3 regions of the Luteococcus japonicus genome follow, and region 3 is predicted to be linked to each of the others. Evidence: riboswitches for the same ligand, from Rfam matches in the RefSeq annotation. Region 3 holds a riboswitch; each other region holds the start of a gene.
The links. Region 3 has a riboswitch for thiamine pyrophosphate ahead of EDD41_RS06100 (MFS transporter). Riboswitches for the same ligand answer to the same signal wherever they lie in the genome.

Region 1: it holds a riboswitch for thiamine pyrophosphate, as region 3 does, so the genes downstream of both, thiM (hydroxyethylthiazole kinase) here and EDD41_RS06100 (MFS transporter) in region 3, are expected to answer to the same signal.
Region 2: it holds a riboswitch for thiamine pyrophosphate, as region 3 does, so the genes downstream of both, EDD41_RS07410 (ECF transporter S component) here and EDD41_RS06100 (MFS transporter) in region 3, are expected to answer to the same signal.

The regions. Positions count from the first base shown of each region.
Region 1 is NZ_RKHG01000001.1:1,662,344-1,666,709, reverse strand. Features, by position in the region: gene EDD41_RS08125 (YhgE/Pip family protein) at 1-607, opposite strand, end outside; gene EDD41_RS17140 (ATP-binding cassette domain-containing protein) at 607-1,482, opposite strand; gene EDD41_RS08115 (PhzF family phenazine biosynthesis protein) at 1,539-2,360, opposite strand; TPP riboswitch at 2,566-2,659, shown strand; gene thiM (hydroxyethylthiazole kinase) at 2,653-3,453, shown strand; gene thiE (thiamine phosphate synthase) at 3,450-4,133, shown strand; gene thiD (bifunctional hydroxymethylpyrimidine kinase/phosphomethylpyrimidine kinase) at 4,130-4,366, shown strand, end outside.
Region 2 is NZ_RKHG01000001.1:1,510,589-1,514,954, reverse strand. Features, by position in the region: gene EDD41_RS07420 (energy-coupling factor transporter transmembrane component T family protein) at 1-682, opposite strand, end outside; gene EDD41_RS17785 (ABC transporter ATP-binding protein) at 679-2,190, opposite strand; gene EDD41_RS07410 (ECF transporter S component) at 2,196-2,816, opposite strand; TPP riboswitch at 2,862-2,971, opposite strand; gene EDD41_RS07405 (DUF998 domain-containing protein) at 3,061-3,783, shown strand; gene EDD41_RS07400 (HhH-GPD family protein) at 3,721-4,366, opposite strand, start outside.
Region 3 is NZ_RKHG01000001.1:1,251,517-1,255,882, forward strand. Features, by position in the region: gene EDD41_RS06090 (thiamine phosphate synthase) at 1-527, opposite strand, end outside; gene thiM (hydroxyethylthiazole kinase) at 524-1,306, opposite strand; gene EDD41_RS06100 (MFS transporter) at 1,303-2,631, opposite strand; TPP riboswitch at 2,625-2,734, opposite strand; gene EDD41_RS06105 (hypothetical protein) at 2,913-3,140, shown strand; gene EDD41_RS06110 (hypothetical protein) at 3,205-3,459, opposite strand; gene EDD41_RS18115 (CoA transferase) at 3,470-3,865, opposite strand; partial or broken gene EDD41_RS18120 (CYTH domain-containing protein) at 4,037-4,336, shown strand.

The DNA of each region.
Region 1 (4,366 bases), 410 kb from region 3:
CCAGCTGGGCGGAGCCGTCCTTGGCGTCGGTGAGCCCGGTGGTCAGCTTGTTGGAGCCGTCACGGGCCTCGACCATCCCGTGGCGAATCTTGTCCAGGTTGGCGAAGACGGCCTCGAAGTAGGCCTGGACGGCCGTCTCGTTGACTGCCATCTCGATCTTGTTCTGCGCCTGCCCGGTCACCGAACCGATCACGAAGCCATTGGCGTCATTGCGGTGCATCGAGATCTCCGCGCGTCGCGGATGGTCGCCTGAACCACTGACCAGGTTGGCCGAGAAGTCCTTGGGGACGTGCACCGTCAGGTAGTAGCGGCCGTCCCGCAGGCCGTCCTCCGCGTCGGCGGCGTCGGTGAGCCGCCAGCCGAAGTCCTGCTTGGACATCAGGTTCTCGGTGAAGTCCCGCCCGGCGTGCACCTGTTGCTTGTTGTAGGTGACGCTCTGGTCCTCGTTCACGATGGCCACCGGCAGGTCCGCGAGGCGGCCATAGGGATCCCAGTTGGCGGCCAGGTAGATGGAGCCGTAGATGACGGGCACGAGGGTGGCGAAGATGAGGGCGAGCTTGGGCAGCAGGCCCCGGAAACGTCGCAGCTCGAAGCGGGACAGCAACATCAGGCGTCCTTGGTGGTGTCAGTGGGGTCAGTGGGGGCGTCAGGAGTGTCAGGGGTGTCAGGGGTGTCAGGGGTGTCAGGGGTGTCAGGGGTGTCAGGGGTGTCAGGGGTGTCAGGGGTGTCAGGGGTGTCAGGGGTGGGGTCGGCTGGGCGAGTGGGGATGGGCCGGGTGGGCGAGGCCTGGTCCTGCGCGTGCCGCGGCAGGTGCAGCACGAAGCCCGCGTCCTGGGGCAGTGTGGGCTTGTCCAGGTGCCAGACGACGGCCTTCGCCGGCAGCGGGCTCTGGTCCAGGGCGCTCATCACCACGTGCTGCCCGTCCTCCAGGAGGATGTCCAGGCCATCGTGGATCCATCCGAGCTGGCGGTCGGTCAGCGACTCGTCGATGTCGTCGAGCACGACATAGCGGCTCGGCGCGAGGCAACCCAGTACCAGCGTGAGCAGGGTCCGCTCGACGGCGGGCATGCGGTCCACCCACTGCTCGGGGTCGAAGCGGTGGCCCAGCTCCCGCTCCAGGTGGGCGAAGCGCTCCCGGCCGCGGCGCACCCCGATGCCCTCCGCGATGGCTCGCTCGTCGCGTGACTCACCGATGGTCAGATTGGGCTCCAGGTCCGCCAGACCGGTGATCCGGGCCACGGAGACCTCCCGGCGCAGCTTGCGGGGGTGGGCGATGCCGTCGATCTCGCCGACGGTCAGTTCACCCTGGACACCCTTGAGGCGCCCTGCCAGGGCCAGCAGCAGGGCCGAACGGCCGGAGCCCTGCTGGCCGGTGACGACGCCGAGCTGGCCGCGGGGCAGGTCCATGTCCACCGGGCCGAAGACCATCGACGTGCGCCCGGCCATCTCCAGGCCACGGGCCTGCAGCAGTGTCTCGTCCATGCCCGCAATATATTCGCACCAAACAGTGTAGAGAAATGCTCTTTCTTCGCTGGGACTCAGCTTTCGATGGCGCCGCGGACCCGGGTGACCACCCTGCCGCCCACCCAGATGTCGCTCCCGTCGTCGTGGATCCGCACCCGGCCGGCGCGTCCCACCTGACCTCCCTGGGCCGCTACGTAGGTACTGCCCACCAGGCCGCGCTCCCGCAGCCATTGCGCCACCGCGCCGTTCAGTGAGCCGGTCACCGGGTCCTCCCGGTCATCGGTGATGGCACGAACCTCGTAGGCGGCATCCCGTCCCGGCTCTTCCAGGCCCACGAGGCCGACCTTTGCGTCAGCACGGTCCGCGCGGGGACGCACGGCACGCACCGCCTCGGCACTGCTCAGCTGCACCATCCGCCAGCCGGGGCCGTTGTCACCCCACGCATGGGCGACGACGTCCTGGGGTGACAGGTCCAGGACACGCAGCAGCTCGGCGAGTTCGTCGTCGGGCAGCGGGCCGGCACGCAGGCAGGGCGGGGTGGCGAAGGACAGCTCGTCGTCGGCGACGCGCACCGGCACCAGGCCGGCGCCGCACTCCTGGACGACCACACCGGGGGTGCGGGGCTGCCCGTCGAGCTCCAGCCAGGCGCGGGCCGTGCCCAGCGTCGGGTGCCCGGCGAAGGGGAACTCCTCGAAGGGCGTCATGATCCGTACCCGGTAGTCGGCCTCCGGGGTGGTGGGCCGGAGCAGGAAGGTGGTCTCGGAGAAATTGGTCCACGACGCGATGGCGCGCATCTGCTCCGTGGTCAGGCCGTCGGCCTCGGCAACCACCGCGAGGGGATTGCCGCTGAAGGCGGTGGTGGCGAAGACGTCGATCTCGAAGAAGGGATGGCGCATGCCCACCATCCTTGCGCGCCTGACCAGTCCATCGGGTCCGGGCCGCGGTGCCTGTGCGTCGGGTCCTCTCCCTCACAGATCAAGCTACGTGAGTTGCGCCACCCCGCACCCACACACCCGCACCCACACACCCTCACCCCACGCCCACGGCTCCGTGGCTGTGCCCCCCGGCAGCCACTGGCGGCCCGACGTGCGATAGCCTTCCGAGAAGGACGCGGGGTGCCACGCAGGTGGCTGAGAACAGACCCGTCGAACCTGATCTAGTTCGGACTAGCGAAGGGACGTCTCTTCAATGAGCACATCCGTCATTTCCCCGGCAGAGCTTGCCGATTCCCTGCGCACCCTGCGTGCCCAGACCCCGTTGGTGCAGTGCCTCACCAACATCGTGGCGGCGCAGTGGACGGCGAATGTCCTGCTGGCGGCCGGTGCCGCGCCCGCCATGGTGGACAACCCGGAGGAGGCCGGGGTCTTCGCCGGCGTCTCCTCCGGCGTGCTGGTCAACACCGGCACCCCCTACAAGGAGACCTACGACGCGATGCGGGTGGCCTCCGCGGCCGCCCACAGCGCCGGGACCCCGTGGGTGTTGGACCCGGTGGCCGCCGGCGGCCTGCCGGTGCGCACCGCCTTCGCCGTCGAGGTACTGGCCAACCGTCCGATGATCATCCGCGGCAATGCCTCCGAGATCTCCGGCCTGTCGGGTGGGGCCGGCGGCCGCGGCGCGGACTCCACCGCAGCCCCCCAGGAGGTGCTGGACCTCGCCCACGAGCTGGCGCGGAGCACCGGCGCCGTGGTGGCCGTCTCCGGCGCAGTCGACCACATCACCGACGGGGAACGGCTGGTCCGGATCCACAACGGCCACGAGGTGATGACCCGGGTGACGGGCGTGGGGTGCAGTCTGGGCGGCCTGATGGCGGGCTTCGCGGGTGTCAGCGAACCGCTGCTGGCCGCCAGCGCCGCCACCGCCCTGATCTGCGTCGCCGCGGACAATGCCGTCGCCACGAGCCAGGGGCCCGGGAGCTTCGCCGCAGCACTGCTCGACCAGCTGGCCCTGGTCACCCCGGAGGAACTGGAAGAGAAGGTGAGGTTGTCATGAAGCCCACGTGGGCTGAGCGCCCCCTCACGTCGGCTGAGCTTGTCGAAGCCATGAGCGTCTACCTGGTCACCGACACCGGCATGTGCGGTGGCCCCGATGGAGTGGTCCGCACCGTCGCCGCGGCCGTCGACCACGGCGCCACCTTCGTCCAGGTCCGGGACCCGGACATGCCGGACGAGGACTTCCTGGCGCTGGCGAAGGGCGTCGTCGAGGTGGTGGCGGGCCGGGTGCCCGTCGTGCTGAACGACCGCGTGCACCTGGTGGGCGCTTCGGGAGCGGACGGGGCGCACATCGGGCAGGGCGACATGCCGCCCGAGCAGGCGCGGGAACTCCTGGGGCCCGACGCCATCCTGGGCCTGTCCGTGGAGCGCCGCGAGCTGGTGGAGGCGGCCAACGCGCTGCCGGCCGGGACGCTCGACTATGTGGGGATCGGGCCGGTGTGGGCGCAGCAGACCAAACCGGATGCCCAACCGCCGATCGGCCCAGACGGGCTGGCCGAGCTGGCGGCGCTGAGCACGGTGCCATCGGTGGCCATCGGTGGCATGGGGGGCCCCGGGCGGATCGCCCCCATCAAGCCGACGGGGGCTGGAATGGCGATCGTCAGCGCCATCTGCGCCGCCGAGGACCCCGGTGAGGCCACCGCAATGATCGTGCGGGAGTGGCAGGAGGCGACGGCATGATCCCCAAGGTGCTGACCATCGCCGGCGTCGACCCCAGTGGCGGCGCGGGAATCTTCGCGGACCTCAAGGCCTTCAGCGCGCTGGGTGGCTACGGGATGGGCGTCGTGTGCGCGTTGACGGCGCAGTCCACCACGGGTGTGACGGGTGTCTCCGGCGTCGAGCCGGGCTTCGTCTGGCAGCAGTGGCAGACGCTGGCCGATGACATCCTTCCCGACGCGATCAAGATCGGGATG
Region 2 (4,366 bases), 260 kb from region 3:
GGGCATCGGCGGCACCCACGCGCGAGGGCCGGGCCCAGGTGCGTTCGACCGGTGCCCCGAAACCCTTGGCCTCCATGGCGGTGGCCAGCCGCCCGCCTCGTCGCAGGGCCAGGACCAGCAGGGAAAAGCTCATCAGTGCCCAGCGCCGCAGCCGCCCGTCGTCGCCCAGCCCGCGGGCCCGCCGTGCCTGCCCGAGCACCCGCCAGTCCGAGGTGAACAGGGCCAGCATCCGGAAGCCCGCCAGGGAGCCCAGCACGAACCGGGCCGGAAGCCGCACCACCTGGGCCAGGCCGTCGGCCATCCGGGTGGCGTCGATGTCCGCGAAGAGCATCACGGCCGGCAGAGCCAGCGCGAAGATGCGGATGAACAGGGCCACGGCCAGGCTGATCGAACCGTCGCTGACCACCACTGGCCCCCAGTGCCACCAGATGCGGCCGGACGTCTGGCCGTAGAGCAGCATGCTGATCGCCCCCAGCGGGGCGATCAGCAACAGCGGGGCCAGCCTGCGCAGGATCCGCCGCAGGGAAACCCGGCAGGCCACCAGCGCCACCACCTCCAGAGCCAGTGCCACGCTGGCGCTCACCCAGTCCAGGGTCACCACCAAGGGCACGGAGAGGATGACCGCGAGCAACAGCAGCGTCGCGGGATTGAGCCGCTCCAGCAGGGTTCGGGGACGGCTCATCGCTGCGGCTCCAGATGGATCCGGTGCTGGGCCAGGGCCGTGATGAAGTCCGCGTCGTGGGTGATGCTGACCACCGCGCGCCCCTGGTCCAGCATGGCCCGCACCAGCGCCACCATGTCCAGCCACGTGTTGCGGTCCTGCCCGAAGGTGGGTTCGTCGAGGAAGATCACCCGTGGCCCGGTGGCGAGCACGGTCCCCACGCTGAGGCGGCGCTTCTCGCCGCCGGACAGCGTGAAGGGATTGGCCCCGGCAATCCGCGACAGGTGCAGCATTGCCAGCAGTTCGTCGACGCGCTCGTCGATGCGCTGGGTGGTCCACTGCGGGTCGACGGCGGCCAGGGCTCGCAGGCCCACGGCGAGCTCGTCGCGCACCGTGGTGGCGACGAACTGGTGCTCCGGGCTCTGGAAGACCGTCCCGATCCGGGTGATCAGGTCCCGCGAGGACCAGGTGCCGGGGTCAGAGGAATCCACCGGCCTGCGCCTGCCCCAGTGCCGTGGGCCCAGGACGCGGGCGGGACGCAGCTCCCCGGCCGCCACCACGCGGCCGTCGAGCCGGGGGAGCAGACCGGCCAGGGTAAGTGCCAGGGTGGACTTCCCGGCGCCGTTCGGGCCGGTGATCATCGTCGAGCGTCCTGCGGGGATGGTGACATCGAGCGCGTGCTGCACGACATGTTGCGGGTCGTGGCCGATGGCCAGTGCTTCGCCGCGCAGGGCCCAGGGGGCCTCGGCAGGCCCGGCCGTGCTTCCTTCTCCGTTCCCCGAGCCTGTCGAGGGGATGTCCACGCCCGGCACCCAGACGCCCGCGGCCAACAGGGCCTCACGCTGCTCGACGAAGACCCTGCCGGGCGCACCGTCCGCAAGGATCCCCCCGCCCGGAGCGAGCACGATCACCCGGTCCACCTGGTCCGCCCACAACTCCACCCGGTGCTCCACCACCACCAGGGTGGTCCCGCGCTCCCGGCTGAGGTGGGCCACCACGTCGCGCACCTCGCGGGCACCCTCGGGGTCCAGATTGGCGGTGGGTTCGTCCAGCAGCAGGACCTTCGCCTGCATCGCCAGGGCTCCGGCGATGGTCAGCCGCTGCTTCTGGCCGCCGGACAGGGCAGTGGTGGGTCGGTCACGGCCGACGTCCAGACCAACTGCGTCCAGGGCCTCGTCCACCCGTCGCCAGATCTCGTCGCGAGCCACGCCCAGGTTCTCCGCGCCGAAGGCGACGTCGTCGCCCACCCGGGCCAGCACCACCTGGGTCTCCGGATCCTGCATCACCAGCCCGACGTGGCCGTGGCGTCGGGTGGGATGGGCTCCGTCGACGAGCAGACGCCCTTCCTCCTCGCCCTCATCGGCGCCGCCCAGCACGCCCGCCATGGCGTGCATCAGCGTCGACTTGCCGGCGCCGGAGGCCCCCAGCAGCAGGACCCGCTCACCGTCGCCAATGGTGAAGCTGGCCCCGCGTACCGCCCAGTCGCGTCGGCTCGCGTGGCGCCAACCCCAACCCTCGGCGACGATCATCGGCGTCAGACCGCGCGACGGGTCTCGCGGCCGGACTCGAAGCGATCGAGCGCCCCGGCCGATGCCAGGGCCTTCATCAGCACCCAGGCCAGTCCTCCGGCCAGCAGCACACCGGAGATGACCAGGCAGACGAGATAGGTGGCGTTGAAGGCCAAGCTCTTCGCATGGTTGCCCATCAGGAAGTACTCGTTGACGAAGGCGCCCAGTGCCGAGCCGATTCCGGCGAAGGCTGCCACCGGCAGGCTCCAGCGCTTCCAGGCGAAGATCGCGAAGACGATCTCCGCGCCAATTCCCTGGGCGAGGCCGGAGTAGAGCGTGGTGATGCCCCATTGGTTGCCGGGCAGCACGGAGACGGTGGCGGCCAACAGTTCCACCAGCAGGGCGGCGCCCGGCTTGCGGATGACCAGACCGCCCAGCGTTCCGCCCAGGAACCAGACGCCAGTGATCAGACCGGCCAGGCCGGGCAGCACAGCCTCCAGCGGCCCCCAGACGGTGGCGACGGTGTTGTTGAAGGCCCAGAAGATGACGCCGACCGCAACGCCCAGGATGGCGGCGACGACGATGTCCACCACGCGCCAGCCGGAACTGCTGCGGGGACGGGTGGGGTCTTCGGTGATGGTGCTCATTCGTGTGCCCTCTCGAGGAATGGGCACGGGTGGCAGCCGGCCTTCGGTTGCCGCAAGAGGCCTCCCTGCGCTGGCATGATCCAGATCAGGTTCGACGGTCGAAGGTGCGAAACCTTCCTCTCAGCCCGGTGCTCCGGACTCCCGTGTGCACCCATGAGGCTAGCAGTCATTACGACCCGGGTTTCCCCCGGACAGGCCCTATGGTGGACGGATGCTGACCCGACAGACTCCTAGCGTTGCTGGCATGAGGAGCGCGCGACGGGTCTCGGCCGGGCTGATGATGCTGGGCGGCCTGTTCTATTCCGTGTGGCTGCTGGAACTCCTGCTGCCGACGAAGCTCTCGCCCCGGACCTCCTATGTCAGCGAGCTGGGGGCCAACGGTGAACCCCACGCCCTGCTCTTCCGCATGGGCGACACCCTGGCGGGAGTGAGCATGACGGTGGCCGGCCTGGTGGCCCTGCTCCTGCTGCGCAGGAGCCCGAGCTGGCGTCACGAGCGTTGGGCCTTCCGGTTGTTGGCGCTCTTCGGGCTGGCCACCGTCGCCGACTCCCTGTGTCCGATGAGCTGTGTGGCCACCCGCGACGCCGAATGCGCCGCCCGGGAGGCCAGCTGGCAGGTGCCGTGGACCCACCTGGCGCACACCGGCACAAGCACGGTGGCGGTCACGGCCCTCGGCGTGGCCTTCGCGGTTCTGCTGTGGCGTCGTCAGCGGGTGCGCTGCTGGATCGGGTGGGAGGGCCGCATGGTGCTCGGCGCGCTCTTCGTGCTGTGGCTGGGCCTGTTGGCGGCAACCCTCGCCGCCCACCTGCCCGGCGTCCGGATGGACATGATGGGCCTCGTCCAACGCGGCCAGTTGCTGCTCACCACCGCGCTGTTGATGGTGCTGGCCTGGCGTTGGTGGGGATCACAGCCGCAGCAGGCCACCGTCGTCGCGGACCAGCGCGTCGGCCAGCAGCCCGGCCAGTGAGCGCTCCGCCTGAACCCGTTCCGCCCAGGCCCCAAGCGCCACCTCGACGGTGACGCCCTCGGGGTTCTGGCGGACCAGGTCAAGCAGCACCCCGCGACACTGGCGGTCGGTTCCGTGCCAGGCCTGGGTGCGACGCGGGGGTCCGTCGTGCCGCGGGTGTCCGGCGGCCCGCCAGCGGCAGGAATCCTTGACGGGGCAGTCCTCGCAGCGCGGACTGCGGGCCGTGCAGACCAGCGCTCCCAGCTCCATCGACGCGGCCGCCCAGTGCGCCGCGCGCTCGTCGGTGTCGGGCAGCCAGTCTTCCGCCCGGCGCCATTCCGAGGCGGTGGCCGAGTCCGGCGGGAACTCCCGGCCGTCCTCCACGCGGCAGAGCAGGCGACGGATGTTGGTGTCCAGCACCACCGCGCGCCCGCCGAAGGCGAAGGACAGGATGGCGGCCGCCGTGTACTGCCCGACGCCGGGCAGGGCCCGCAACTCCTCCAGGGTCCCGGGCACTCGGCCGGCGTGCTGCTCGCTGATCACGGTGGCGGCGCGGTGCAGCCGCTGCGCGCGCCTGGGGTAGCCGAGCCGGCCCCAGGCTGCC
Region 3 (4,366 bases):
ACGTCAGCGGGCGTGACGTCGCCGATGGCCAGGACCGGTATGCGTGATGCCTGCACCAGCGGCCGGTATCCCTCGACGCCCAGTGGCGCACGTCCCGAGTCCTTTGTCGGGGTGGGGCGGAAGGGCCCGGCACCCAGGTAGTCGACGACGCCCGCCTGCTGCTGCGCGCGCTGCACCAGCTCCAGTGTCCCAGTCGTGAGACCGACCAGTGCGTCGGGGCCGAGAATCTGACGGGCCGCCTCGACGGGCAGGTCGTCCTGCCCCAGGTGCACGCCGTGCACGGCGGCCCCGGCCCGGCGGGCCGCCCAGGCAACATCGGTTGCATCGTCCACCACGACGCGGGTGTCCGGATTGGCTCGCTCCACAGCGGCTGCCACGGCCGTCACCAGGGCCAGCAGCTCCCGGTCACCACCCTGCTTGTGCCGCACCTGCACCACGCCGGCGCCACCCCGCGCGGCAGCCGCGGCCACCTCGACGGTGCGCCGGTCATTTCCAGAAGTCACCAGGTACATCCGCCAGTCGGTCATGAGACGCTCGCTCCTCGTTCCACCTCGTCGCCGTCCAGCTCGAAGAGCTGGTCCACCAGTTCCACCTTGAAGGATCCCGGCCGGGGGCAGGATCGCGCCGCCCGCTCCCCCACCACGCCGAGCCACACCGTCGCCGCGACGGCGGCATCCAGCGGACTGGCGACGCTGCAGCAGGCCGCCGTCAGGGCGCCCAGGGTGCAGCCCGTGCCGGTGACCCGGGTCAACAGCGGGTGCCCGTTGCTGACCCGGACCTCACGGCGGCCGTCGGTGATCACGTCCTGGGCACCGGAGATGGCCACCACGGTGCCGTACCGAGCCGCGATCGTCCGGGCCGCGGCCAGGGCCTCGGCCGGGTCCGCGGTGGAGTCGGCTCCCCTGCCACCCGTCGAGTCCCCGGCCAGGACCAGCACCTCCGAGGCATTGGCCCGCACGACGCTCGGCCCAAGGGCCAGCAGCTGGCGGGCCAGGTCCACCCGCACCGGGCTGGGCCCGATGGCGGCCGGGTCCAGGACCCATGGCACCCCCAGTTCACGCGCCACCTCCACCGTGGCGGGGATCCCGCCCCTGCCGTCGGTGCTCAGCGTGCCGAGGTTTGCCAGCAGGGCATCGGCGCGGCGCACCACGAAGGGCGCCTCGTCGAGGGTCTCGGTCATCATCGGGCGCGCCCCCGCCGCCAACAGCGCGTCGGCCACCAGGTTCATGCTGACCGCCGCCGTGAGGCAGTGCACCAGAGGTTCCCGGCCGCGCACGCCGCGCACCACGGCCCCGGGGCCGCTCACACCGCCACCTGCTCGATCTCGGCCGGCGCCAACCGGGGTCCCAGCGCGGCCCCGAGCGACACCAGCGCAGAGCCCGCGATGAGCACCAGCACCACGGCGGCATTGCGGCTGGTCCCACCGGCCAGCCACGGAAGCCAGTAGGGATAGAGGGCCGGCAACACGATCGACGCGGAATATGCGGTGCCGTACCCGGTGGAGCGCACGTGGGCGGGAAAGGCCTCGCTCAGGTAGGCGCCGACCGGCCCGTAGGCGGTGACGGTGAGCACCTGCGCCAGCACCGCGCCGACGATGAGCCCCACCAGCCCCGGCCCCGTGCCCATCATCCACAACCAGGCCGCGGAGCCGCCGACGGCGGCGATCGTCGTCGCGAAGAGGAAGTAGCGTCGCCGGCCGACCAGGGTCGACAGGTGCCCGGTGAGCGCCATCACCAGCGCCTGTCCCACCGACGCGAAGCCCATCACCACGGAGGCCCGGCCCGCCGAGAGCCCGGCGTCGCTGACCAGGCGTTGCCCGAGCAGCAGCACCACCATCTGGGTCATCAACCACAACCCGCTCATCAGGCAGAACATCCGCCAGAAGGCGCCCCGCCACGGCCCCAGCACCACCTCGCGCAGGCTGCCACGGGTACCTGCCTCGTCGATTCCCGGCCGCACGGCCCGGGTGGCATCGGCCACGTGTCGCCGGTAGAAGACGAACATGGCGCAGGAGGCCAGCCCGCCCGCAACGAAGGGAAGGCGCCATCCCCAGGCCGCATAGGACTCCGGCCCCAGGGCCATCAGCATGCCTGCCGTGACGAAGGCGATCGTCGCCTGCGCACAGGGTGCCATCGCCATGATCAATCCACTGAACAGCCCCCTGTGGCGCGGCGCGCTCCACTCCATGGCCAACGGCACCGCCGCCGAGTACTCCCCGGCAATGAACATGCCCCCGACGAAACGCAGCGCCACCAACAGCGCGAAGGTGGCGCCGCCCAGCACCCGGTGCGTGGGCAGCGCCGCGATCAACAGCGTGCAGGCCGCGGTGCCGGCGATGGCGACGGCCGTCGTGCGGGTGCGTCCGGCCCGGTCCGCGATCCGTCCGAAGACCGTCGCGCCCACCGGGCGGCCCAGCAGCATCGCCATCACGACGATGGCCGTGCCGGAGGACGCGGCGCTGGGCCCCGCAAGGGTCTTCATGGCCGGGGCCAGGGCCAGCGCCGGCAGGAAGATGTTGACCTGGTCCACGTAGTTCCCGATCACGCCGCCGGTGAGGGCGGCGCGGCGATACGTCGCCCGGCTCACCCGCGGGGCCGCTTCGACGAGCGTGTGGGCATGGATCTTCGTCATGACATCTCTCTTCCTTCGCCGGCATGATCCGGGCAGGTTCGGACGGTCCGAGCGGCAACAGCTCGATCTCAGCCCTCTGCCGAGGGCTCCCGTGGGATGTCCCACACCCTAGCGGTGTGTGAGGTGTGGCCCGCGCGACGGGCATCAGGTGACAGGCGGGTGACGGATTGCTCAACGCGGGATGAGATGAACCCGAAGACTTGCTGAATCGGCTTCGGAGAAGCTGAAAGAACCCCGGTCAAGGGCCAGAATCGCCCCTCGCATCGACCAATCTGGGTGTCATGTCCGCACTGATTGGAATCGTCGTCCTCGCCCTGTTCTGCCTTGCCTTGTTCGTGGCGATCCCCTTCCTGCTCGCCCCGCTCGTCCTGATCGGCATGTACCTGCACCGTCGTCGTGAGCTGGCCCCCGAGACCCGAGCGCAGCAGATCCCGGCGCGCGCGGCCACCGTCGCCAGCAGCCGTGAGGAGGAACGCGAGGCCGCTCGGGGCATCGCCCAGGCCGCCTGAGCACAGGGGCCGAGGCCTCGGGTCAGTGCGGACCACGAGGCGTCTGTCCCCTACTGCGCCGTCCTCAGATGTCGCGCAGCAAGAGGCCCCAGGCGACCAGCTGCTGGACGCCCTGGTCATTGACGTCCTCGACGGACTCGTCCCAGTCCAGCGCGCGCATCAGCTGCGCCGCCTCCGCATTGCGCTGCTCCACGGGAAGGCTGAGCAGGCGCATGAAGGCTGCCTCGTTCTCCTGTGCCTTTGACGGGTCGACGTGGTTGAGGGCGCCGACGGTCATCCCGAGCAGCGCACCGATCATGAAGTCATCGGGCTGGTCCATGCAGGCGAACCTATCGGACGCGGGCCAGCGGGATGTCCCGCTCCCCCGCCCACGCCTCCCAGTCCGCCACGCTCCGGGCTGCGAAGAGGGTCTCCAGCTCCTCCCGGCTCCCCTCGACGCCCAGCTCGGCGCGGGTCCGCTCCCAGAAGTGCGGCTCCAGCGCGGCCAGGGCCACGTAGCCGTCGGAGGCCCGGTAGATCCCGTAGCCGGGCAGGGATCCGCCAAGGATCCCGTCGGGGGTGGTCAGGCCGTGGCGGACCGGGTCACCCATCATCTGGGCGAGATCACTCAGCGCCACCTCCCGCAGGCTTCCCCGCCCCGTCCGGCTCGCGTGCAGCACGGCGGCGAGTGCCTCCCCGACGGCCCGTTCCGCGCTGTTCAGGTCCGCCAGCAGGATCCTGGGCATCGACGGGGGCTGCAGTGTCCCTACCTCCGCCTGGTAGGTGAGGTCATGCTTCCGCGGGATTTCGCCGAAACCTAGCGCCGTGCGCAGGTGCTGCAACACCGTGCGGTCCAGTTTCGGATGGCGGAGCCAGCTAGGCTGGCCGCACGACAGCACCGCCGCTGAGGAGACGACATGTCCGTGGAGATCGAACGCAAGTTCCGCCTGCCCGAGGGCGGCCGGATCAGGGCACTCGACGGCGTCACACTCGGCGCGGGGGACGAACTGTCCCTGCGGGCAGTCTACTTCGACACGCCTGACCTGGTGCTGGCCCGCCGCGGCATCACCCTGCGGCGCCGCACCGGCGGACACGACGAGGGGTGGCACCTCAAACTGCCCGGCGAGGGCCATGCCCGTGAGGAGATCGGCGCCGAGATCCTGCCCGGTGCCAGCACCACCCGCGTCCCCCACCTGTTGCGCAGCCACGTGGCCGATGTCGTCAAGCGCGCGCCGCTCGTGCCCGTC